DNA from 2 places in the Halioglobus sp. HI00S01 genome. Region 1 is predicted to be linked to the other one. Evidence: predicted binding sites of a transcription regulator. Region 1 holds the regulator's gene; the other holds the start of a gene.
What was found. The regulator PhoB, encoded in region 1, activates phosphate uptake and scavenging genes when phosphate is short. The targets are predictions, from matches to a motif close to TGTCATAAANNTGTAACA.

Region 1 (14,209 bases):
GCAGTGGCGCTGAATTGCCACTTGAATTGCGCCTGGACGATGGCAGTTCCATGGCTGGACAGAAGCTGTCAGAAGCTGCTTCGGTCGTGGTTGTCGTCCAGGTGTCGCCCTCGGGCCAGCCCGGTGAGGCCAATGCAAGCTGGATCGGGCAGGCCGGACCCCTGGCGCCCAGTGAAGCGGCCGATATGGTCGATATCGTGCTCGCACCCCGGGGCTAGCCCCTGTAGCTATCGCTAAATTTCAGCCTTTTTGCCCTCTGGGCGTAGTGTTGTACCAGCAAAGCCTATACACTATATCTTGTGTTTCCAGGGAAGGGTGCATTTATCCAATTCCCCGGGAAAAGTTATAAAAAACAGCAAGATAGGGCGGGCACCTAAAGTTCTATGAGACTCAAGTCGATCAAGCTGGCAGGGTTCAAGTCTTTCGTCGATCCCACGACGGTGAATTTCCCCAGCAATATGTGCGCTGTCGTAGGCCCGAATGGCTGCGGAAAATCCAACGTAATTGACGCCGTGCGGTGGGTGATGGGCGAGAGCTCCGCCAAGAACCTGCGCGGCGAATCGATGACGGACGTTATTTTCAACGGCTCCGTGAATCGCCAGCCGGTGGGCCAGGCGTCCATCGAACTGGTTTTCGACAATACCGATGGTGGCGTGGGCGGCGAATATGCCAGCTATGCGGAAATTTCCATCAAGCGCCAGGTCAGCCGTGAGGGCCAGTCCGAGTACTTCCTCAACGGCACCAAATGCCGTCGCCGCGATATTACGGACATCTTCCTCGGTACCGGTCTCGGACCCCGCAGTTACGCGATTATTGAACAGGGCATGATCTCGCGCCTGATTGAGTCCAAGCCCGAAGAACTGCGGATTTTCATCGAAGAGGCGGCGGGCATCTCCAAGTACAAGGAGCGTCGCAAGGAAACCGAGAGCCGGATGCGGCGTACCCTCGAGAACCTGGAACGTCTCACCGACCTGCGCGAGGAGCTGGAACGCCAGCTTTCACACCTGAAGCGCCAGGCAGCGGCCGCCGAGAAATACGCTGAATACAAGGAAGAGGAACGCAGCTACAAGGCGCAGCTGCAGGCCCTGCAATGGCAGGAACTTGACGGCCAGGTTCGCGAGATCACCCAGGCGATCGGCGAGTTGGAGGTCAAGCTTGAGGCGGTGCACGCGGAACACCAGAACGTCGATACCTCAATCGAACAGTATCGCGTGGAGCACACCGATCGCACCGACGCCTTTAACAAGGTGCAGGGCAATTACTATGCGCTGGGCTCAGAAGTGGCACGTATAGAGCAGACGATCAAGCACCAGCAGGAACGCAGCAGCCAGTTGCAGGAAGATTTGCAGCAAACGTCCACGAGTTTGCAGCAGGCCGAAGGGCACCTCGGCGAAGACCGCGACAAGCTGGTGGTCTGGGAAGAGGAAATCGAAACACTCAGCCCGGAACTGGAAATGCTCCAGGAAGTGGAAGAGGCCTCAGCCGAGGCCCTGGTGCAGGCCGAGGAGGCCATGCACACCTGGCAGAACCAGTGGGATCAGTTTAACCACACCGCCGCGGCCCCGCGCCAGCAGGCAGAAGTACAGCAATCACGCATTCAGCATCTGGAGCAGGTTTTGCAGCGGCTCCAGGATCGCACCCGTCAGCTTGAGCAGGAGAGGGAGGCGCTCGCCCCGGGCCCTGCGGACGACGAGATCGAGACTCTGGGCGAGCAGATCGCCGAGATCGAGCTGGTCATGGCGGAGCATGAAAACAGCAGCGACACCGTGGTGGAGCAGATTAACAGTAACCGCCAGCGCAGCGGCGAGCTGTCTGGCGAATTGAATGATATTCGCTCCAGCTTGCAGCAGCTGCGCGGCCGCCAGGCTTCCCTGGAAGCACTGCAACAAGCGGCGATGGAAGACGGTAGCGTCGACGTCGGCGAATGGCTGCAGGCCCAACAGGTGGCGGACAAACCCCGCCTGCTGGAGCAGTTGCAGGTCGATGATGGTTGGCAGCTGGCAGTAGAAACCGTGCTGGGCGACTACCTGCAGGCTGTTTGTGTCGACGACCTGGGTGCGCTGGGAACGATGTTGGGCTCACTCGAGCAGGGTCAGCTGGCCCTGGTGGAAGGGGGTGCAGAGGCACCTGCGGGCGGTGACTACCTAATGTCCAAGGTACGCAGCAGTGGCGCGGCCTGGGCCTTGCTTGCCGGCGTGAAGGTCGCCGATGACCTGGCGCAAGCCATGGCTATGCGCGCTGCTTTGACTGCCCAGGAATCTATTATTACCCGCGATGGCGTCTGGGTCGGACCGAACTGGTTGCGTGTCACGCGCCTGAGTGACCAGCAGGGCGGGGTGATTGCCCGCCAGCAGGAGCTGGAAGAACTAGAGCAGCAGATCGCTGCCTCCGATGCGCGCGAAGAACAGGTACAAGCGGAGCTGGCGCGCTGCCAGGAAGAGCAGAAACGCTGCGAAGAACAGCGCGAGAACAGCCAGCGCGAATTGCAGGTGGCCACCCGTCAGCACGCTGAGTTGGGTTCGCAGCTGTCCGCCATGCAGGCCAAAGTAGAGCAGATAAGTGCCCGGCGCGAGCGGCTCAACGCGGATATCGATGACGCCCGCGAGCAGTTTCGCAACGAGCAGGAATCCATTGCCGAGGCGAGGCAATTGCTGTCTGAAGCCATTGAAAGCATGGAGTCAGATTCACAGCGGCGAGAAGACTTGTTGTCGGTTCGCGATGAAACCCGAGGCACCCTGGATACCTGTCGCCAGAAAGCGCGGCATGACAAGGACGCCTCGCATCAGGCGGCCATGCGTCATCAATCCTTGCGCACGCAACTGGATTCCATGCGCGACTCTATCGACCGCACCAATCGGCAGGTGGCCCAGCTGCGTGAGCGGCGCGACCAGCTGCAACAGACCATGCGCGACAATGACAACCCCTTGGACGAACTGCAGGAGCAGCTCGAGGCGCAACTGGAATTGCGCCTGCAATCAGAGGGCGAGCTGACCGAAGCCCGCCAGGCTGTGTCGGAGGTGGAGCACAAACTGCGCGAAGCCGAGCAGCAGCGCGCTGGTATCGAGCACCGCGCCGAGTCGGTGCGGAGCCAGTTGGAGAAGCAGCGCCTGAGCAACCAAAGCCTACAGGTGCAGCGCGAGAACATTCACCAGCAGCTGCGTGATGCCGAGCAGGATCTGGAGGCCGTGCTCAGCGGTATGCCGGAGGAGGCCAATCAGGAAGCCTGGCAGCGCGAGCTGGAGCGCATTGCTAATCGGATTGCGCGTCTCGGCCCGATTAACCTGGCAGCGATTGATGAGTACAACCTGCAGTCAGAGCGCAAGAACTATCTCGACGCGCAGAACGACGATCTAGAAACCGCGTTGAATACCCTGGAAAATGCCATTCGCAAGATCGACAAGGAAACGCGCAACCGTTTCCAGGAAACGTTCGACAAGGTGAATACGGGGCTTCAGGAACTCTTCCCCCGCGTGTTTGGCGGCGGTAGTGCCTACCTGGAGATGACGGGCGAGGATCTGCTCGACACGGGTATCTCCATCATGGCCAGACCACCGGGTAAGAAAAACAGCACTATTCACCTGCTGTCCGGTGGCGAGAAAGCACTGACAGCTATCGCCCTGGTATTCTCCATCTTCCAGCTGAACCCGGCACCTTTCTGTATGCTGGATGAGGTTGATGCACCGCTGGATGATGCCAACACCGGTCGCTATGCGCGAATGGTGAAAGAGATGTCAGAGAAGGTGCAGTTTATTTACATTACCCATAACAAGATCTCCATGGAACAGGCGGATCAACTCATGGGTGTCACCATGCACGAGCCGGGGGTTTCGCGCCTGGTGACTGTAGACGTAGAAGAAGCAGCAGAACTGGCAGCGAGCTGATAAAGCATGGCGATAACTGAACTCACCGTTAGGGACTGGATGGTCATCATTGGCGTACTGCTGATTGTGGCCGTATTGCTGGATGCATGGCGCAGGGTGCGCAGCGAACGTTATTCGCGAGTGACCATGAATCTCGCGGATTCGGAAGACGAAGGCGATGCTCGCGACGAAGAGCTGGCCTGGCTGAAGGAGCTGCCCAATGGCGGTGCCCGGGTCGTGGAGCGGGGAGACTTGTTGCGCGCCGCTGGTCGCCGTGAACCGGAACCGGAGCCTGAATCAGAACCCGTTGCAGAAGCACAGCCCTCGCAGGCAGCAGAGGAGGTCGTCGACGCGCCTGAGGAAGAGGTGCCGTTTATGGCGGGCATGGCAGCCGAAGATGCTATTGCTGAGCCTGAAAATGTGGATTGGCTGGACGATATTGCCGCCCAGGAGCCGCTCATTGAACCGGTTGCACAAGAGGCCCCCGGTGTTTTGCCGAGAGACATCGACCCCGAAGTGTTCATGCTTAATGTTGTAGCGCGTGACCCGCGAGGCTTTCGCGGCGAGGACATTCTGCACATCCTCCTCGCCTGCGATCTGCGTTTTGGCGATATGAACTTTTTCCATCGCCACGAGTTCGAAGCAGGCCGCGGCGCGATTCAATTCAGCGTGGCCAATATGATGCAACCCGGTGTTTTCGATATCGACAACATGGCCGACTTCAATACCCCCGGCCTGGTGTTTTTCCTGACCCTGCCAGGTCCCGAGGACATGATGAAAGCGTTCGACTACATGCTGGAGACTGCCCAGGCGGTGTCCCGTAATCTCGGCGGCGACGTGCTCGATGAATCGCGCAGTGTGCTAACCAAGCAAACCCTGGAACACTGCCGCCAGCAAATCCGTGACCTCGAGCGTCGCATGCTCGCCAGGGCGCGATAGCCGCAGTGTCTACACAGGATTTGCGGGCGGAGCTCGACAGGCTGCGCAGCGAACTGCGCGACTGGAATCATCGCTACTATGTCCTCGACGATCCCAGCGTGCCGGACGCAGAATACGATCGCAGCATGCGGCGTCTGCAGTCGATTGAAGCTGAAAACCCCGACTGGGTCACCCCCGATTCACCTTCACAGCGTGTTGGCGACAAACCCCTCGATCAGTTCTCGCAAGTGGCACATGAAGTGCCCATGCTGTCACTGGATAATGCCTTCGACGCCGCTGAACTCGCAGATTTTGAACGCCGCTGTCTGGACAGGTTGGGTGTCGACGCAGCGCCGCTCACCTATAACTGCGAGCCCAAGCTCGATGGCATCGCGGTCAGTCTGCTTTATCGCGATGGCCTGCTGGAGCGCGGGGCAACCCGCGGTGACGGTACCACCGGTGAGGACATTACCCACAACGTGCGCACCATTGGCTCCATTCCCCTGCGTCTGAGGGGCGAAGGTTACCCAGCCGTACTCGAGGTGCGCGGTGAAATCTATATGCCCCGGGCCGGCTTTGAAGCACTCAATGCACGTGCGCGGGAGCGCGGTGACAAACCTTTTGTGAATCCCCGCAACGCCGCCGCGGGCAGTCTGCGTCAACTCGATGCCAGGCTTACCGCGGAGCGCCCGCTGGAAATGTGCAGCTATGGTGTGGGCCTGGTGGAAGGTGGCGAACTTCCCGAACATCACTCGGCCATCCTCGCGTGTCTCGGCCAGTGGGGTTTACGCACCAACACTGAGACGGATGTCGTGCAGGGCATTGAGGCCTGCGAAGCCTATTACGAGCAGTTGGCCGCCAAGCGTGATCAGCTTCCCTATGACATCGACGGCATTGTCTACAAGGTCGATAGTATTGAGCTGCAAGCGCAGCTGGGTTTTGTTTCGCGGGCGCCGCGCTGGGCCATTGCCCGGAAATTCCCTGCTCAGGAAGAGGTAACGCGTTTGCTCGATGTCGAGTTTCAGGTGGGGCGCACCGGCGCGATAACCCCTGTGGCACGACTTGAGCCGGTGTTTGTTGGCGGTGTCACGGTGAGTAACGCGACACTGCACAACCAGGATGAGATCGAACGGCTCGGAGCAATGATTGGCGATACCGTCGTTGTGCGCCGGGCAGGGGATGTGATTCCACAGGTGGTTTCCGTGGTGACCGAGCGTCGCCCGGACGATGCCGCGGCTATCCGCTTTCCCGATGCCTGTCCGGTGTGTGGTTCGGCGGTAGAGCGCGAAGCGGACGAGGCGGTGCTGCGATGCCTGGGCGGGCTGGTGTGCGCTGCCCAGCAGAAAGCCGCGATTCGGCATTTCGCGTCGCGACGGGCAATGGATGTCGACGGCCTGGGTGACAAATTGGTCGATCAGATGGTTGACGAGGGTCTGGTGGAAAATGTGGCGGGCCTGTACCAGCTCACCTTTGATCAACTGGTGGGGCTGGAGCGCATGGGGCAGAAATCTGCCGACAAGCTCCTCAAAGCGCTTGAGCAGAGCAAGCAAACGACCTTGCCGCGGTTTATTTTCGCGCTGGGTATCCGCGAGGTAGGCGAGGCCACCGCATTGAATCTGGCGAATCATTTCGGCTCCTGGGCTGATCTGGTAGCCGCCCCGGAAGAAGCTCTGTTGGAGGTCGATGATGTGGGGCCGGTAGTGGCCGACCACCTGCGCCAGTTTTTTGATTCTGAAGGCAGTATGGCAGTAGCGAAGGCGCTGTTGGACGCCGGCGTTGAATGGCCGGCCATCGAAGTAAAGAGCGCTGCCGAATTGCCGTTTGCCGGCCAGACCTGGGTGGTGACGGGCAAGCTCGAAGCGGTGGGCCGCAACGAGGCAAAAAGCCTGCTGCAGTCTCTGGGTGCCAAGGTGGCTGGCAGTGTTTCCGCTAAAACCCACTGTGTTGTCGCTGGCCCAGGCGCCGGGTCGAAACTCGCCAAGGCCTCGGAGCTTGGCATTGATGTTATTGATGAGGAGGCATTTCTCGCTTTGCTAGCCAATCACGGAGTTTCCCCATGATACGGATTGTCGCTTTAGTGCTGCTGTTGATACTGTCCGGCTGCGCCACCAGCCCGCCCTCGAATCAAAACAATCTATGTGAGATTTTTCGCGAGAAAAAGGGCTGGTACGACGACGCCGCCGACGCGCGCAAGGAATGGGGTAGTCCCATCTCCGTCATGATGGCCATCATGTACCAGGAGTCGCGGTTTGTGGCGAAGGCCAAGCCGCCGCGCAAGAAGATCTTTGGCTTCATTCCAGGGCCGCGTCCCTCGGACGCCTACGGTTACAGCCAGGCCAAGAAATCGACCTGGAAGGACTACAAACGTAGTTCCGGTAACTACGGGGCCGATCGCGACGATTTCGCCGATGCCATCGATTTCATTGGCTGGTACAACCATCAATCCAACCGCCGCAATGGTATTAGCAAGTCCGACCCCTATCGCCTGTACCTGGCGTATCACGAGGGCCACGGTGGATACAGCCGGGGCAGCTATCGAAGCAAGGACTGGCTGCAGAGTGTCGCACGAAAGGTGCAGAAAAAGACAGATACCTATGGCGCCCAACTACGCTCGTGTGAAGAAGACCTCAAGGACGACGGCTGGTTCTTCGGCTGGTTCTGAATCAGCTGATGATCGCCCTGTCATCTCCCCTTGCTGCGAATCGTTCGCAATAGCTAACAATCTGTGGCGAAAGTTCGCATAAGTAACCGAAAAGTAACGAATATCAGACCGCTTGCGTGGTGAAATAGCGCCGCAGCTGTGCCACACTCTTAGCGCTTTAGGCGCAGCGGACCAAAAGCGCCCAATAACCACACAGAGCTGCTCACGTGAAACAAACTGATACTCAGAACCCGGAGTACTTCCACAAGGTTGTGGATTGCCAGTACGCCTGCCCCGCGCACACCCCAGTGCCTGAATACATTCGCCTGATTGCTGCAGAACGCTATACCGACGCCTACATGGTCAACTGGGAATCCAACGTGTTTCCCGGTGTCCTGGGCCGCACCTGCGATCGCCCCTGTGAACCCGCCTGTCGGCGTGGCCGGGTCGAAGAGGAGCCGGTAGCGATTTGCCGATTGAAGCGGGTGGCTGCGGATAACAAGGAAGATATCTCTGATCGCCTGCCGAAAATTCCCAGCAAGAAGAACGGCAAGCGCATAGCGCTGATTGGCGCCGGTCCCGCGTCGTTAACGGTGGCACGTGGTCTGGCCCCCCTCGGTTACAGTATCGACATCTACGATAACCAGTTTGCTGGCGGTGGTATGATGCGCAGCCAGATTCCCTCGTTCCGCCTGCCGGCGGAAGTGCTTGATGAGGAAGTGAACTACATCCTGGATATGGGTATTAACGCGACCTTTGATACCTACGTTGACAGCCTCAAGAGCATTCTCGATAAAGATTACGACGCGGTATTCGTCGGCACCGGTGCACCCAAAGGCCGCGGTCTGAACCTGCCAGGCCTTGAAGATGCTAGCGAGCACGTTCACCTTGGTATTGACTGGTTGGCGAGTGTTGCTTTCGAGCACCGTGACAGTGTCGACAAGAAAGTCTTGGTGCTGGGCGGTGGTAATACCGCCATGGATTGCTGCCGAACTTCCAAGCGCCTCGGTGGTGAGGACGTTCGCGTGGTTGTTCGAAGTCCCTTTGAAGATATGAAGGCCTCTCCCTGGGAGAAAGAGGATGCCATGCATGAGGGCATTCCCATCTACAACAACCATGTCCCCAAAGAGTTCGTCATCAAGGACGGCAAGTTCTTGGGCATGCATTTTGAAAAAGTAGAGGCCGTTTACGACGAGGCAGGCAAGCGTTCGCTGGTACCTACTGATGAGCCGCTTGTCTTTATGGAAGCGGATACCGTGCTCATGGCGATCGGCCAGGATAACGCCTTCCCCTGGGTGGAGCGTGACCTCGGTATTGAATTTGGCAAATGGGATATGCCGGTGGTTGATCCGGTGACTTTCCAGTCCACCAACCCCAAGGTGTTTTTTGGTGGCGACGCGGCCTTTGGTCCTGAGAACGTGATTACCGCCGTGGCCCATGGGCACCAGGCAGCGATTTCCATCGACCTTTTTTGCCAGGGTAAGGATGTTACCCAGCGCCCGGCGCCGGGCGTGACGCTGTCCAGCCAGAAGATGGGTGTGCACGAGTGGAGCTACGATAACTCGGTAGAGTCTGACCAACGCCACGTTGTACCGCTGGCACCGCTGGAAGTAGCACTGTCTGATCGCAAGGTGGAAGCCGAACTGGGTTTCGACAGGCCCACCGGGTTCAAGGAAGCCGAGCGCTGCCTGAACTGCGATGTGCAGACGGTGTTCGACGCGCCGCGATGCATCGAGTGCGATGCCTGCGTGGATATCTGTCCGACGGACTGTATTACGTTCACTGACAATGGTGAAGAAACCGACCTGCGTGCACGCCTGACGGGCCCGGCCGGTAACCTGGCCCAGGACTTGTACGTGTCCGCCGATCTGCCGACCGCGCGGGTCATGGTCAAGGATGAGGATGTTTGTCTGCACTGTGGCCTGTGTGCCGAGCGTTGTCCCACTTCCGCCTGGGATATGCAGAAGTTCCTCTACAATGTCATGAAGGCGGGGCAGTAATTATGAAACGATTAGAATCCGTTAATGACTTCGTCATCAAGTTTGCGAACGTCAACGGCACCGGCTCCGCCAGCGCCAACAATATGTTCGCCAAGGCCTTGTTCCGCATGGGCCTGCCCGTGTCGCCCAAGAACATCTTCCCCTCGAATATTCAGGGTCTGCCCACCTGGTACGAGGTGCGAGTCAGCGAGAAGGGTTACCTCGGTCGCCGCGGTGGGGTGGATATCGCCCTGTCGGTGAATCCGCAGAGCATGGCCCAGGACATTCAGGAAGTGGAAGAGGGCGGTTACTTCATTTATGACAATACCAAGCCCCTCGATCTGCGTTTGGTGCGCAACGATGTCAATATCATCGGCATTCCTCTGACGCGTATCTGCAACGATGAGTACTCCGATCCTCGCCAGCGCCAGCTGTTCAAGAACGTCATTTATGTCGGCGCGCTCGCCGCGTTGCTCGATATGGACTTCAAGGTGCTGACCGATCTGGTGAAGGACCAATTCAAGGGCAAGGAGAAACTGATCCTGCCCAATATCCATGCCCTAGAACTCGGCCATCAGTACGCGAAGGCGAATCTCGATTGTCCCATTGGCATTCGGGTGAAAACGTCCGACAAGGTCGGCGACAAAATTTTGCTCGACGGCAATACGGCGCTTGGCCTGGGCGCGATATACGGCGGCGCCACCGTGGCGGCCTGGTATCCTATTACGCCTTCGACATCCGTCGTCGATGCCTATGAAAAGTACGTTCGTCGTGTTCGGATTGATCCAGGTACCGGCGAAAAGAACTACGCCATTGTTCAGGCCGAGGATGAACTGTCGGCGATTGGTATGGTGATTGGCGCGAGCTGGAACGGTGCTCGTGCGTTTACTGCCACCAGTGGCCCGGGTGTATCACTGATGAGTGAATTCCTGGGGCTGGCATACTTTGCTGAGATTCCCACGGTGCTGTTTGACGTACAGCGTGCCGGCCCCTCCACCGGTATGCCGACGCGCACTCAGCAATCCGATATTCTGTCGGCGGCCTATGCGTCGCACGGGGATACCAAGCAAGTGTTGCTGTTTCCCTCTACGCCGAAAGAATGTTTCGATTTTGGCGCCCAGTCATTTGACCTGGCCGAACGGCTCCAGACGCCGATCATTCTGATGACAGATCTAGACCTGGGCATGAATGACAATATGTCCGAGCCGCTGGAGTGGGATGATGCACGCCAGTACGATCGCGGCAAAGTCATGACGGCAGAGCAACTCGAGGAGGGCATTGAGTTCGGTCGCTACCTGGATGTGGATGGCGATGCCATCTGCTATCGCACCTATCCCGGCACCCACCCCAAGCGCGGCGCCTTCTTTACGCGCGGTACTTCGCGTGATGAGTACGCGGTGTATACCGAGAAGGGCGAAGAGTATGAGAAGAACATGCTGCGCCTTATGCGCAAGTGGGACACCATCAAGGAATATGTCCCGCAGCCGGAAGTTGTCGAGGCCTCCGAGAAGACCGACGTCGCGGTGCTTTATTACGGCACCAGTGAAGAATCGTCCCGCGAGTCACTCGATCATCTCGCCGGAGAAGGCATTCACCTGAATGCCATGCGCGTGCGGGCTTTTCCGTTCAACGACGATGTGAAAGCGTTCATCGAAGACCACGAGCAGGTGTTTGTGATCGAGCAGAATCGCGATGCACAGCTGCGCACATTGCTAATGGCAGAGTTTGAGTTTGGTCCGGACAAGCTCAAGTCGGTGCTGTGTTTCGATGGCACGCCAATCAGTGCACGTAACATCAGCAAGCAGATTAAGCAGCATCTCAGCGGAGGGGCGATTGAGCCTCTGCACCGCACCAAGATTGCCAGCCAGGCGGGAGAGTCAGCATGAGTTATCAAATTCCGAAGTTTCGCCACCCGGAACTGCCCGTCAACGACCTCGGTTATACCAAGGCCGATTACGAGGGCTCCATTTCCACGCTGTGCGCCGGCTGCGGTCACGATTCGATTTCCGGTGCTATCGTCAAGGCCTGTCACGAGCTCTCTATCGAACCGCACAAGATTGCCAAGATGTCCGGTATTGGCTGCTCGTCCAAGTCGCCCACGTACTTCCTGGGTAAGTCCCACGGCTTCAATTCGGTGCACGGGCGCATGCCGTCCGTGGTTACCGGTGCCGCTATGGCTAATCGCGACCTGATCTACCTGGGTGTGTCCGGTGACGGTGATACCGCCTCCATTGGCATGGGGCAGTTCGCCCATGTCGCGCGCCGCAACCTGAATATGGTGTATATCGTCATGAACAACGGTTGCTACGGTCTGACAAAAGGCCAGGATTCTGCCACCGCGGACGAGGGTTCCGTCAGCAAGAAGGGCGATGCCAACGTATTCAGTGCGATCGACCTGTGTTCCACCGCGCTGCAAATGGGCGCGACTTTCGTCGCTCGCAGCTTCTCTGGGGACAAGGAGCAGCTGGTGCCGCTAATCAAGGCAGCGATCAGTCATCGCGGTTTTGCGCTGATTGACGTGGTGTCTCCCTGTGTGACGTTTAACAACAACGCCGGCTCGACCAAAAGCTACGAGTTTGTGCGCGAACACGCAGAGGCTACAGGCACGGTCGACTTTGTGCCTATGCAGAAGGAAATCACCACCGACTACGCGCCCGGCTCCAGTCATGAGGTGACTCTGCACGATGGCTCTTCCATTCATCTTTACAAGATGAGCGAAGACCTGGATCCCTTTGACCGTACTTCCGCCCTGATGAATATGGAGAAGCACCGTACCGCCGGCGATATCCTGACGGGGCTGATCTATATGGACAAGGATTCCCGCGACCTGCACGACGTTCTGGAGACCTCCAGACGTCCTCTCAACACCCTGGATGCCGAGGATCTTTGCCCCGGCAACCAGATGCTCAAGAACATTAACGCAAGCCTGCGTTAATTCGACACCCGGTGCCCTGTTTAGCCAAAAGCGGGGCAACTGGGCGATTTTATGGCCCTGTTTGTAATTCTTTGGCCGATTGTCATTTTGTTGTCATAATTTCATCATCTAATACTTCCACTCAGGTGAATGAAGGAAATGGGCTGTGATTGGCGAACGTACTGTTCTGGTTGTCGATGATGAATTTGCGATCCGCGATATGCTGCGCATGGCGCTCGAGATCGCTGAATTTCGTTGCCTGGAAGCGCCTAATATTCAGGAAGCGTATGCCGCTGTGGTCGATCATCGCCCCGACATTATCCTGCTCGACTGGATGCTGCCCGGCGGTAGTGGCCTGGAGCTGCTGCGCAGGCTCAAGCGCGACGACACGTTCCGTGAGATACCGGTGATTATGCTGACCGCCAAGACAGCGGAGGATAACGTCATTCAGGGGCTTGATGTTGGCGCCGATGATTACATCACCAAGCCGTTTGCCCCCCGTGAGTTAATTGCCCGGATCAAGGCGCTGCTGCGCCGTACGGTGGGCGGTGAGGAAAATGCCCGGATGGAGGTCAACGGCCTGATTTTGGATGGGGAAAGTCGCAGGGTGTTCGTGGGCGACGACTCCGTCGATATGGGGCCAACGGAATTCAAGCTGCTGCAGTTTTTTATGTCGCATCCGGAGCGCGCCTATACCCGGGGCCAACTTCTGGACCAGGTATGGGGAGCCAATGTGTATGTGGAAGAGCGCACCGTGGACGTCCACATTCGCCGGTTGCGCAAAGCTTTGCAGGGCGCGGATGCCGACCACAGTAATTTGATCCAGACCGTGCGCGGCACGGGCTATCGTTTTTCATCACGCGGGATATAGGGGGCAACGCCGGAACCTATGGAGTGGTTGGCATCGGTATTTCGGCTGATAGGCACGATCGCACTCGCGGCCTTGGCGGGCTTTTACTTCGGTAATCCACTGGTATGGGCGCTGCTTGCTGCAATTGGTCTCCTGCTGTTCTGGTCGCTGCAGTTGTGGCGGCTCCAGGAATGGCTCGCTGACATTAGTAAGGCGCCGCCAGACCTGTTTGGTGTGTGGGGCGAGGTTGTCGCCCGCGTCTACAAGGGTCAGCGCAAGGCAACTGCCACTGAAGAGCGACTGCAGTCGACGGTGGATTATCTCCTGGATTCATTTGCCGCGATGCGCGATGGCGTGGTGATTATTGATAGTCAGGGAGCGCTGCGCTGGTGTAACGATGCTGCCCAGGGCTTGCTGACGCTGCGCTATCCGGACGATATTGGCCAGGCCATATCCAATATCGTGCGCCAGCCTGAGTTTGCCGAGTATCTTACGGAGGGCGACTATGGCGATCCGCTGGTATTTGAGACCAGCGGGCCTATCAAGTTTCACCTGCAGCTGGTGGTTACCCAGTTTGCAGAGGGCGATACCTTGTTGTTCGTCCGGGATGTAACCAATGTGGTGCGCACAGAGCAGATGCGGCGCGACTTTGTCGGCAACGTTTCGCACGAATTGCGTACCCCACTGACGGTGATAAGCGGTTACCTGGGAACGTTCATCGCTGACCCTGGCAACATTCCGCAGCAGTATGTGCGCGCCATGAAACAAATGGCCGGGCAGGCAGATCGGATGGAAAACCTGCTCAAGGATTTGCTCTGGCTGTCGCGTATTGAGAGCACCGAGAGCCAGGCCAAGGGAGAGACTGTCGACGTGGCCACATTGCTGGAGGAGTTGAAGGAAGAGGTGAGCAACACGCATCCGGACAATCCGCTACAATTGGACATACAGAGTCAGGGCAAGGTCTCCGGCGATTATCGGGAATTGTATAGCGCTGTCTCTAATCTGGTGTTCAACGCCTTTAAGTACAGTGATGAGGGTGTTCCTGTC
Region 2 (9,956 bases), on a different contig from region 1:
TGCAGCGCGTGGGCGCATTCAAAGCGCGCGGTGCGCTCAATGCGGTGTTGTCGCTCAGCGATGAAGAGGCTGCGCGAGGTGTCGCCACGCACTCTTCCGGTAATCACGGCGCGGCCCTGGCCATGGCCGCTTCCCAGCGCGGCATTCCCGCCCATATTGTCATGCCGTCGAATGCGCCGCAGGTGAAGAAAGATGCGGTGGCTGCCTATGGCGGTCTGATTATTGAGTGCGAGCCAACCCAGCAGGCTCGCGCCGCTGGTCTCGAGTTGGTGTTGGAGCACACTGGCGCGAACGCGGTGCATCCCTTTATGGACAGCCGTGTTATCGCCGGCCAGGGTACAGTGGCGATGGAGTTACTCCAGCAGGTGGCTGAACTGGATGTCATCGCCGTGCCGGTGGGCGGCGGCGGTCTGCTCGCAGGGACCGCTATCGCCGCGAAACATATCAACCCAAAAATTGAAGTGATTGCTGTGGAGCCTGAGGGCGCTGACGATGCGTTTCGCTCCTTTGGGCTGGGCGAGTTGCAGGGCAATGCTTCGGTGAACACCATAGCCGATGGTCTGCGCACCAGTCTGGGTGAGCTGAACTTCGAGATTATCCGTAAGCATGTAGACACCATTGTGACAGTGCCGGATGCCCTGATTATCGAGGCGATGAAACTCATTTGGACACGAACCAAGCAGGTTGTAGAGCCCTCGGGCGTGGTGAGCTTTGCCGGCGTGTTGGAGCACCCCGAGCGATTTCGGGGCCGGCGAGCGGGCGTCGTCATTACCGGCGGCAACGTCGATCTCGATGCGCTGCCCTGGTAGTCCGATGAGTATCTCCCGGCGCCTGTGGTTGCTTGCCTGCCTGCTGCTGTTCCTGCAAGGCTGCAGCAGCACCACTTTTGTCTATAACCGCCTGGACTTTTTCATTCCCTGGTACATCGGTAAATACGTCGACCTAGAACGCCCTCAAAAAGCCCTCTTGAAGGAGGAGTTGGGGCCCTTCCTGCAGTGGCACCGGCGCGATGAGTTGCCCACTTATCTCGATATCATTGACGGAATTACCCGCGATCTCGATGGCGAAGTAGCGCCGGCGCAGATCAGTGCAACGGCAGATGCCTTCGAGTCAGCCTGGCTGCGCATTGAGGCACGGGGGTTGGAGTGGATGCTGGCGCTGGGCGAGGCCCTCAGCGATGACCAGATGAGGGAGTTCATTACCTCGCTGCGCGAGAAGCAGGTGGAGTACGAGGAGGAATACCTGACGCGCACTGACGCTGAGTTCCACGAGGAGGCCTACGAGAATCTGCTGGATTCAGCCCAGGATTATATGGGCCGGCTGGACAGGGAGCAGCGTGCAATTCTGCAGCAGGCTGCCAACCGTATGCAGCGTTCCGATAGCTATTGGTTACAGGAGCGTGCCCTCTGGCTGGATCGCCTGGAAAACATGCTGCAGCGCGACGAAGGCTGGCAACAGGCCGTTCGCGATTCCCTGACAGAGCGTGAAGACAACGCTTCACCGGAGTACCTGGCGGTTTACGAGCACAACAGTGACGTTATTTATACGGCGCTGGCAGCGCTGGCCAATACGCGTACGGACAAGCAGGACCAGCGCTTGCGGCGCAAGCTCGCTGATTTTCGAGACGACATTCAGGCACTGATTGCCCAGGGCAAATAGCCGGCGGCGCAAGCCACCGGCGTGTTTGATTAATCCAGCTGGGACAAATCCCTGACCGCGCCCTTGTCGGCACTGGTGGCCATTTTGGCGTACACCTTGAGCGCCGCACTGACGGCTCGCGGGCGCACTTCGACGGGTTGCCAGGCCTTGGCTCCGCGAGCTTCCATGGCGGTGCGGCGTGCGTCGAGTTCCTCGTCGGTGAGTTTCACATTGATCGTGCGCTCGGGAATGTTGATCTCGATGATGTCACCATTCTCCACCAGACCGATGGCGCCGCCTGCGGCCGCTTCCGGCGAAGCGTGACCAATCGACAGGCCAGAGGTGCCGCCGGAGAAGCGACCGTCCGTGAGCAGTGCGCAGGCTTTGCCCAGACCTTTGGATTTGATGTAGCTGGTGGGGTAGAGCATTTCCTGCATACCCGGGCCGCCGCGAGGTCCCTCGTAGCGAACTACCACCACATCACCGGCTTTGACCTTGTCGTTGAGAATGTCGTCGACGGCGGCTTCCTGACTTTCGCACACGTGTGCGGGGCCGGAGAAAACCAGAATTGATTCGTCCACGCCGGAGGTCTTCACGACGCAGCCGTCCTCGGCGATATTGCCGAACAGCACTGCCAGGCCGCCCTCCAGCGAGAATGCATTCTCGATAGAGCGGATACAACCGCCGGTGCGGTCGTTATCCAGGCTCGGCCAGCGAGTGCTCTGACTGAAGGCTGTCTGGGTCGGGATGCCCGCAGGGCCCGCCTTGAAGAACTGGCGCACGTCTTCGTTCTCGGTGCGCATGATGTCCCAGTTGTCGAGCGCTGCGCCCATAGTGGGGCTGTGCACGGTGGGGCACTCGGTGTGCAGCAGTCCGGCGCGATCGAGTTCGCCGAGAATGCCCATGACGCCGCCGGCGCGGTGCACATCTTCCATGTGATAAAGCGGCGTGTTGGGCGCCACTTTGCACAGCTGCGGAATCTTGCGTGACAGGCGGTCGATGTCCGCCATGGTGAAGTCCAGTTCGGCCTCTTGTGCCGCAGCCAGCAGGTGCAGGATCGTGTTGGTTGAACCGCCCATGGCAATGTCCAGCATCATGGCATTTTCAAAGGCCTTGAAGCTGCCGATGTTGCGCGGCAGTACCGACGCATCATCCTGTTCGTAGTAGCGTTTGCACAAATCGACGATGAGGCGGCCTGCGCGCAGAAACAACTGCTCGCGATCGGCGTGGGTGGCCAGGGTTGAGCCATTGCCCGGCTGTGACAGGCCCAGCGCCTCGGTGAGGCAGTTCATGGAGTTGGCGGTGAACATGCCCGAGCAGGAGCCGCAGGTCGGGCAGGCGGAGCGCTCGTATTCGGCGACGGTTTCATCGTCGGCGCTGTCGTCAACGGCGATCACCATAGCGTCGACCAGATCCAGCTTGTGCTCTGATAATTTGGTCTTGCCCGCCTCCATGGGGCCGCCAGAGACGAAGACCACGGGAATGTTGAGACGCATGGCGGCGTTCAGCATTCCGGGGGTGATCTTATCGCAGTTGGAGATGCATACCATGGCGTCGGCACAGTGCGCGTTGACCATGTATTCCACGGAGTCAGAGATGATGTCGCGGGAGGGCAGGCTGTACAGCATGCCGTCATGGCCCATCGCGATACCGTCATCGACCGCAATAGTATTGAATTCTTTGGCCACACCGCCGGCAGCTTCGATTTCCCGGGCCACCAGCTGTCCCAGGTCTTTCAGGTGTACGTGTCCCGGCACAAACTGGGTGAAGGAGTTGACCACGGCGATGATGGGCTTTTCGAAGTCACCGTCTTTCATCCCGGTGGCGCGCCACAGGGCGCGGGCGCCGGCCATATTGCGGCCGCCGGTGGAAGTCTTGGAGCGAAGTTCTGGCATGGTGCTATCCGTTTGTACGGCGGTGGCCGGTTTGGGTAAAAAATCAGCCAGCGAGGATAGCAAAAACGCGCAGGCTTGTATCGGGGTGGGGTGGAAGCTGGGGCTGTTATGTTATGTGCCCCGCAGGTGGCGCTGTCAGCGTCCTGCCACGGTGTCGCGACCGCGAAATTCCTGGAGTTCCGCGTTGTAGGTCTCGGCGGCGGTAAACGCCTGGTGAACGTAGTAGTTGTGCTCCAAATCGTGCAGTCGATGTGCGTTGCACTCGAGGAATAGCAGGATCTCTTCCACGTATTGGTTGGCGGCATCCTGGGAGGCCTGCATTTCGACTTGTGTGGCTGTCATGCCGTCTACGGGTACGGGGGCGTCTTCAGGACGCAGGGTTGGGCATGCGGCGGCGGTGTAGGTCGCAGCCAGGAGTAAGGGAATGGATAACAGGTATTTCATGGTGGTTCTCCTTGGTTGGTCGGTCGATGGTGATGGTGCGTTACCGCACTGTTACTAATATTCACATATTGTTACGTAAAAGCAACCTCTGGAGTATAAAATATTTGCTGTAACATATTGATATTTATCAATAAAAAACGGCTTCAGTGCACCGAATAAGGGCACTGCGCCAGAATGGTTACTATTTTGCACGTTATGAGGGCCGCTGCCCGCGAATGGTGCGGGCTGCGGGGGCGTCGCTACCAGGAGATACGCAGGCCGGTGGTAATGCCCCAGCCATCGTAAGCGCCGCCGTCGTCGGCGTTGTCGTCAAGTTCAGCGTATTGCACGCCAGTCTGCCACTTGAGTTTGTGGCCGTAGAAGAACAGGTTCAGGCCCGCATAGTATTCGCTGTACCTGTCGCCCCGGCCATCCACCACCGCGTTTTCATAGCGGCCCAGGCGCAGGCCGTTGTCGCCATCGCTATCCAGCCAGGTGTAGCGGAAGATCAGCTGGGTGAGGTCGCTGATATTATAAAAAGGCATCAGGCTCAGGCCTGTCACGTCAGGTTGTCCGTAGTAGCCACTGCCTCCTGCCAGATCGGTCCACAGCCCCCAGTCGCCATCTTCGAATTTCCCTGACAGGGAGTACACATTGCCAAAATCGCGGGTATTGGCCTGGGGATCGCGCTGGTTGTAGACATAGTCGAAGCGTACGGTAGCGTTTTCAAGGCCCAGTGGTTCGCTGAAGTTATAGCCTGCGGATGCCAGGGTGAAATAGCCGGCATCGAGTTTGCTCCACTCGTCATTGCCATCACTGGAAAAAATGCCGACCCGGTAATCCCAGTTGTTGTCGAGCGTACCCTTCATGCTGACCCCGGTGAAATACTCGGCGGTAAACCACAGGTTATTGGTCAGGTTGCTGCGTTGCAGTGTCAGCAGCTTTTTGGAGGAGGTGGCGCCGTCCAGCGTGAACCCGGCGGAGTGCTTGAGAATACGCAGGTCGCGAGCCTTGTCGGGTTGCCAGCCGATATAAGCGTCGGTGAGGCGGTTGTACCAATCGCCGGAAGATTCGTTGAGGTCGAAGTCGCCCTCCAGTTGCGCCATCCAGTCACCAGCGAATCGGGCGGTGAAGCCAAACCGGAAGCGCCGCCACTGCAGATCGTCTTCGTGTATTCCGTCGGCGTCGAAATGATAGGCATCGGCCTGCAACCGCCCGCTGAGGTCCAATTCGCGAACAGCGCCGCTCTCGGAGGCATACAGCGTTTCATAGGCCCAGATCCGGTCATAGGTATCGGTGTCTGCCAGTATGGGTTGAGCGGCGAGGGCGATAGGTGTCACTACTGAGGCGGCGCCCCGTCTTTTCATATTTTCCCCCGTGCCCTCGCCAGGAATGCCTACAAATCCTTGAAGAAAACCTTGGAGTTACGCTGCAGGTTGTACAGCGCCTGCTTCTGGTCTGGCAGCTCATCCCTTGAGTGCTCGGCGAAGCCCTGTTCCAGAAACCAGTGGGCGGTCTGGGTACTGAGCACAAAGACTCGCTTAAGTCCCTGGTTGCGTGCCTCCTGCTCCAATTCGCGCAGCAATCGCTGGCCGCGCTGGCCGCCGCGATAATCGGGGTGGGTGACCACACAGGCGATCTCACCGCAGCTTTCGTCCGGGAACGGGTACAGTGCTGCACAGGCAATGATGCGGCTGTCCCTCTCAAGCAGCTGGAAGCAGTGGATTTCCTGTTCCAGTAGCTCTCGGGAGCGCTTTAACAGTATCCCCTGCTGCTCTAGCGGCTCGATCAGTTCGAGAATGCCGCCCACATCCTCAATGTCCGCCTGACGCGACTGTTCATAGTCCAGATTGGCGACCAGAGTGCCGCTGCCGTCGTGCGTAAACAGTTCTTCGAGCAGGGCGCAGTCGTCCTGGTAGCTAATGATCTGACAGCGCGGCACACCTTGCTTGCAGGCCAGTTGTGCCGTCTGCAACAGCGTGCGTTGCGCGGTGTCCTGGATCGTCAGGTTTTCCAGTTCGCTGACCGCCAGCTGGCGGATGAGCTCACCGTCGCGATTGGTTACGCCTGCCTCGGCCCCGAATAGAATCAGCTTGTCCGCGCCGATGGCCGCCGCGCAGTTCACTGCAATATCCTCCAGTGCCAGGCTGAAAATCTCGCCGGTGGGCGAGTAGCCCAGCGGCGATAACAACACGATGGAGCCATCGTTCAATTGGTCATGAATGCCGCTGACGTCGATCCTCCGGACTTTGCCCGTGTGCTGGAAATCTACGCCGTCGACAACGCCCATGGGGCGGGCGGTGACGAAATTGCCAGAGCACACCCGGATGCGCGCGCCCTGCATGGGCGAGTTCGGCAGCCCCATGGACAGCAACGCTTCGAACTGGGCCCGCAGTGAGCCGGCGGCGTCTTTGACATGTTCCAGCGCAGCGGTGTCAGTGATCCGGATATTCTTGTGCATAACGCTCTCGACATCTGCAGCGGCGAGGCGAGCGGCAATTTGCGGGCGGGCACCATGGATGAGTACGAGGTTGATGCCCAGGCTCTTGAGCAGGGCGATGTCGTGAATAATGTTGGAAAAATTGTCGTGTTGCGCGACCTCGCCCCCCAACATCAGCACAAAGGTCTTGCCCCGGTGCATATTGATATAGGGTGCGGTATTCCTGAACCAGCGGATATGGCCCCGGCCCGGCGTGATCACGATGCTCTCCAACACATTGATAAATGGCGAATAATCAAGACTACCGAAGTCTGCGCTAATTACCCAATGGCAATTTTGCACAGTTCAGGGCCAAGCACGCTGTGGCTCTCGGAGTGGGAGATTGGATGAGACCCCGGTCGCCTGTGCGCGCAGGCAACCGGGAATAGCGATCTTCGATCAGGCGCCGAACATGGCCTTGAAGATGAAGAAGAACAGAATGGCCAAGCCGGCACCGGCTGGCAGGGTAATAATCCAGGACATAAAGATGGTGCCCACCACGCGCAGGTTGAGCGCGGCAATGCCTCTGGCGAAACCTACACCGAGTACCGCGCCCACAAGCGTGTGTGTGGTCGAGATGGGCAGGCCTGTTGCCGAAGCAAGCACCACGGTGGCGGCGGCGCCAAGCTCTGCGGCAAAACCGCGGCTGGGGGTGAGCTCGGTGATCTTGCGACCCACGGTGGTGATAACACGCCAGCCATAGGTGGCGAGGCCAACGACAATACCCGCGGCGCCGACCAGCAGAATCCACCAGGGCATGGCGGATTTTGCAGCGATCTCGCCGCCTGACTGTACGGTGCTGGCAATAGCCGCGAGGGGACCCACCGCGTTGGCCACGTCGTTTGACCCGTGGGCGAAGGCCATGGCACAGGCGGTGAATACCATCAGCACGGCAAAGACTCTTTCAACGCTGCCAAAGCGATTCTCGTGGTCCTCGTCGTCGCTGATGTTGCGCAGCAGCAGGGCGCCGAGACCCGCAACCAGCAGGCCGATCACGGCCGATACGGGCAGCGCATTGGCGAACTTACTGCCCAGTCCCAGATCCAGATCAAGGCCAACATGTTTCAGGCCCTTGAGCAGGGTGACCATGGAGATCATGAAGCCGACCATCCACATGTAGATGGGGATGTACTTCTTGGCGCGGTTAAAGGGGTCGTCGGTATCCAGAATGAGCCACTTCACACTCATGAACAGGCCGAAGGAAATCGTACCTGCGAGCACGGGTGATACCACCCAGGAAGCCACAATGCTGCCGACCTTGTCCCAGTGAACAGATTCGGCCGAAATACCCACCGCTGCAAAGCCCACGATGGCGCCCACGATTGAATGGGTGGTGGACACTGGCCAGCCCTTCATACTCGCGACCAGCAGCCAGGTACCTGCAGCTAATAGCGCGGACATCATCCCGTAGACCATTAGCTGCGGGTCATCCGCCATTACGTCGGCATCAATAATGCCCTTACGTATCGTCGAGGTGACCTCGCCACCCGCCAAATAGGCCCCGAGGAACTCGAAAATCATGGCGATAAAGATCGCCTGCTTAATCGTGAGGGCGCGTGAGCCGACAGAGGTGCCCATGGCATTGGCCACGTCATTGGCACCGATTCCCCAGGCCATGAAGAAGCCAAACATGCAGGCCATGATCAGAAAGACCGTGCCGTACTCTGCGATAATTTCCATTGCGTGTTACCTAAATTATTGTTTGCTGTAGATTATTTGGCGAGCAGGATCTGCAGTCGGTCGCCGACCTTTTCGGAGGCGTCGGCGAGCTCTCCCAACAGGGCCATGGCGCGATAGTAAAACATCACGTCTACCGGCGGCAGATCGGGTTCCATTTTGAATAGCTTGCGGCGCAGGGAGAACTGCTGCTTGTCGGTGCGGCGTTCCAGCTTGTCGAGCTCCTTGAGCATGGCTTCCACGCGCTTCACCTCGCGACCGGTGAAACCTACCTCCAGCAACTCGTCCAGTTCCTGGATGGCCTTGAGCGCCTGCTGACAGCAGGCCACACTGGTGTTGGTGAGCTCCAGTACCGCCGGGAACAATTTCTCCGGAAAGCGCAGGTCGCGGCCCATCACGGTGCTGGCGAAGTCTTTGGCGGTATTGGCCACTTGATCCTGAATGCTGACCAGCTGTAGCAAATCTGAGCGTGGCACCGGCAGAAACAGGCTCTTGGGCAAGTGACGGCGCACGTCGCTTTTGAGCTTGTCGGCGGTCTTCTCGTCGTCGGCAATGGCCTTGTGAATTTCCTTGGCCCGGTCCCAGTCCTGATCGGCGGTCGCTGCGAGCAGCTCGGGCAGATGTTCGGCCGCTTCAGTAGCCACCTGCATGTGTTGTTGAATGGGACCGATCGGGGAACGCCCGAACAGATTGCCAAGAGGGCTGCCGCTGGCCATAGAGAGACTCCAAAGTATGGGGTGTCTAACTTTCGCGCAGTATATGCACAACAGTGCCGAATGTCATAAAAAGTTCTTATCGCTGTAACATTTCATTTCTCCCGGTGCGAGATACCTCTCGAAAGCCGGCCCCTGTGCTAGCATAGCCGGCAACGCGACAACGCATCTCGGCGCGCTGGATTTCCCGCCGGGCGCTGCGCAGGGAAAAGGACATAATGCCCATGGACAACGGTGGCATCTTCGCCGAACAGCGCTTGAATCTTACCTCGCTGGCTCAGGATTTACACCGCGAGGGGCGCCTTGGCGACGCCGAGCTTAAGCGGGTTGCGGGCAATGCCCTGGTCAAGGTGCACCCCCTGATCTACCTGGCCGATCAGAAGCTGCAGGATGCGACAAATCCGGGGCGGGTAATGGATATGGATGCGCTGCTTGGCTGGCTGTCACAGCGTACCGATCAGGCGGTGTACGATATCGACCCGCTCAAGATTAACGTCTCCGCCATCGCCCAGGTGATGTCGCAGGCGTTTGCTGAGCGTCATCGGATTTTGGCGGTGGAAGTCAATGACAATGAAGTGGTCATTGCCTCTGCCGAGCCCTGGATACGCGCATGGGAAAGTAACCTCGAGCATGTTCTGCGCAAGCCCATTCGCCGGGTGCTGGCTGACCCCCGGGCGATTGCCCGCCACACGGTCGAGTTTTACAACATGGCCGGTTCTGTGCGCAGTGCCAAGGCCAGCGACCGCTCCGACAATCGCACCAATACCACCAATCTGGAGCAAATGCTCGAACTGGGTTCCATGAAGGAGCCCGACGCCAACGACCAGCACATCGTCAATGTGGTCGACTGGTTGCTTCAATACGCCTTTGAGCAACGCGCCAGCGACATTCATATCGAGCCCCGGCGCGAGCAGGGCGATGTCAGGTTTCGCATCGACGGCGTGCTACACAGTGTGTATGAGCTTCCGCACCAGGTGTGCGCTGCGGTTACCAGTCGCATCAAAATCCTGGGCCGTATGGATGTGGCCGAAAAACGCCGGCCACAGGATGGGCGCCTGAAAACCCGCTCACCTGAAGGCAGTGAAGTCGAGCTGCGTCTGGCGACATTGCCAACCGCCTTCGGTGAAAAGC

Region 2: A3709_RS08665 (TIGR00153 family protein) is a predicted target of PhoB. The motif match lies at 8,890-8,907, and genes of this name have one in related genera.

Annotation. Positions count from the first base shown of each region.
Region 1 covers NZ_LWEE01000322.1:1,648-15,856, forward strand. The annotation lists gene ccmI (c-type cytochrome biogenesis protein CcmI) at 1-218, shown strand, start outside; gene smc (chromosome segregation protein SMC) at 384-3,881, shown strand; gene zipA (cell division protein ZipA) at 3,888-4,799, shown strand; gene ligA (NAD-dependent DNA ligase LigA) at 4,805-6,838, shown strand; gene A3709_RS19750 (transglycosylase SLT domain-containing protein) at 6,835-7,440, shown strand; gene A3709_RS19755 (FAD-dependent oxidoreductase) at 7,647-9,419, shown strand; gene A3709_RS19760 (2-oxoacid:acceptor oxidoreductase subunit alpha) at 9,422-11,284, shown strand; gene A3709_RS19765 (2-oxoacid:ferredoxin oxidoreductase subunit beta) at 11,281-12,333, shown strand; gene phoB (phosphate regulon transcriptional regulator PhoB) at 12,482-13,183, shown strand; gene phoR (phosphate regulon sensor histidine kinase PhoR) at 13,202-14,209, shown strand, end outside.
Region 2 covers NZ_LWEE01000058.1:58,523-68,478, forward strand. The annotation lists gene A3709_RS08630 (pyridoxal-phosphate dependent enzyme) at 1-809, shown strand, start outside; gene A3709_RS08635 (DUF6279 family lipoprotein) at 814-1,659, shown strand; gene ilvD (dihydroxy-acid dehydratase) at 1,689-3,533, opposite strand; gene A3709_RS08645 (hypothetical protein) at 3,669-3,977, opposite strand; gene A3709_RS08650 (porin) at 4,217-5,323, opposite strand; gene argA (amino-acid N-acetyltransferase) at 5,353-6,654, opposite strand; gene A3709_RS08660 (inorganic phosphate transporter) at 6,835-8,115, opposite strand; gene A3709_RS08665 (TIGR00153 family protein) at 8,148-8,828, opposite strand; gene A3709_RS08670 (GspE/PulE family protein) at 9,050-9,956, shown strand, end outside.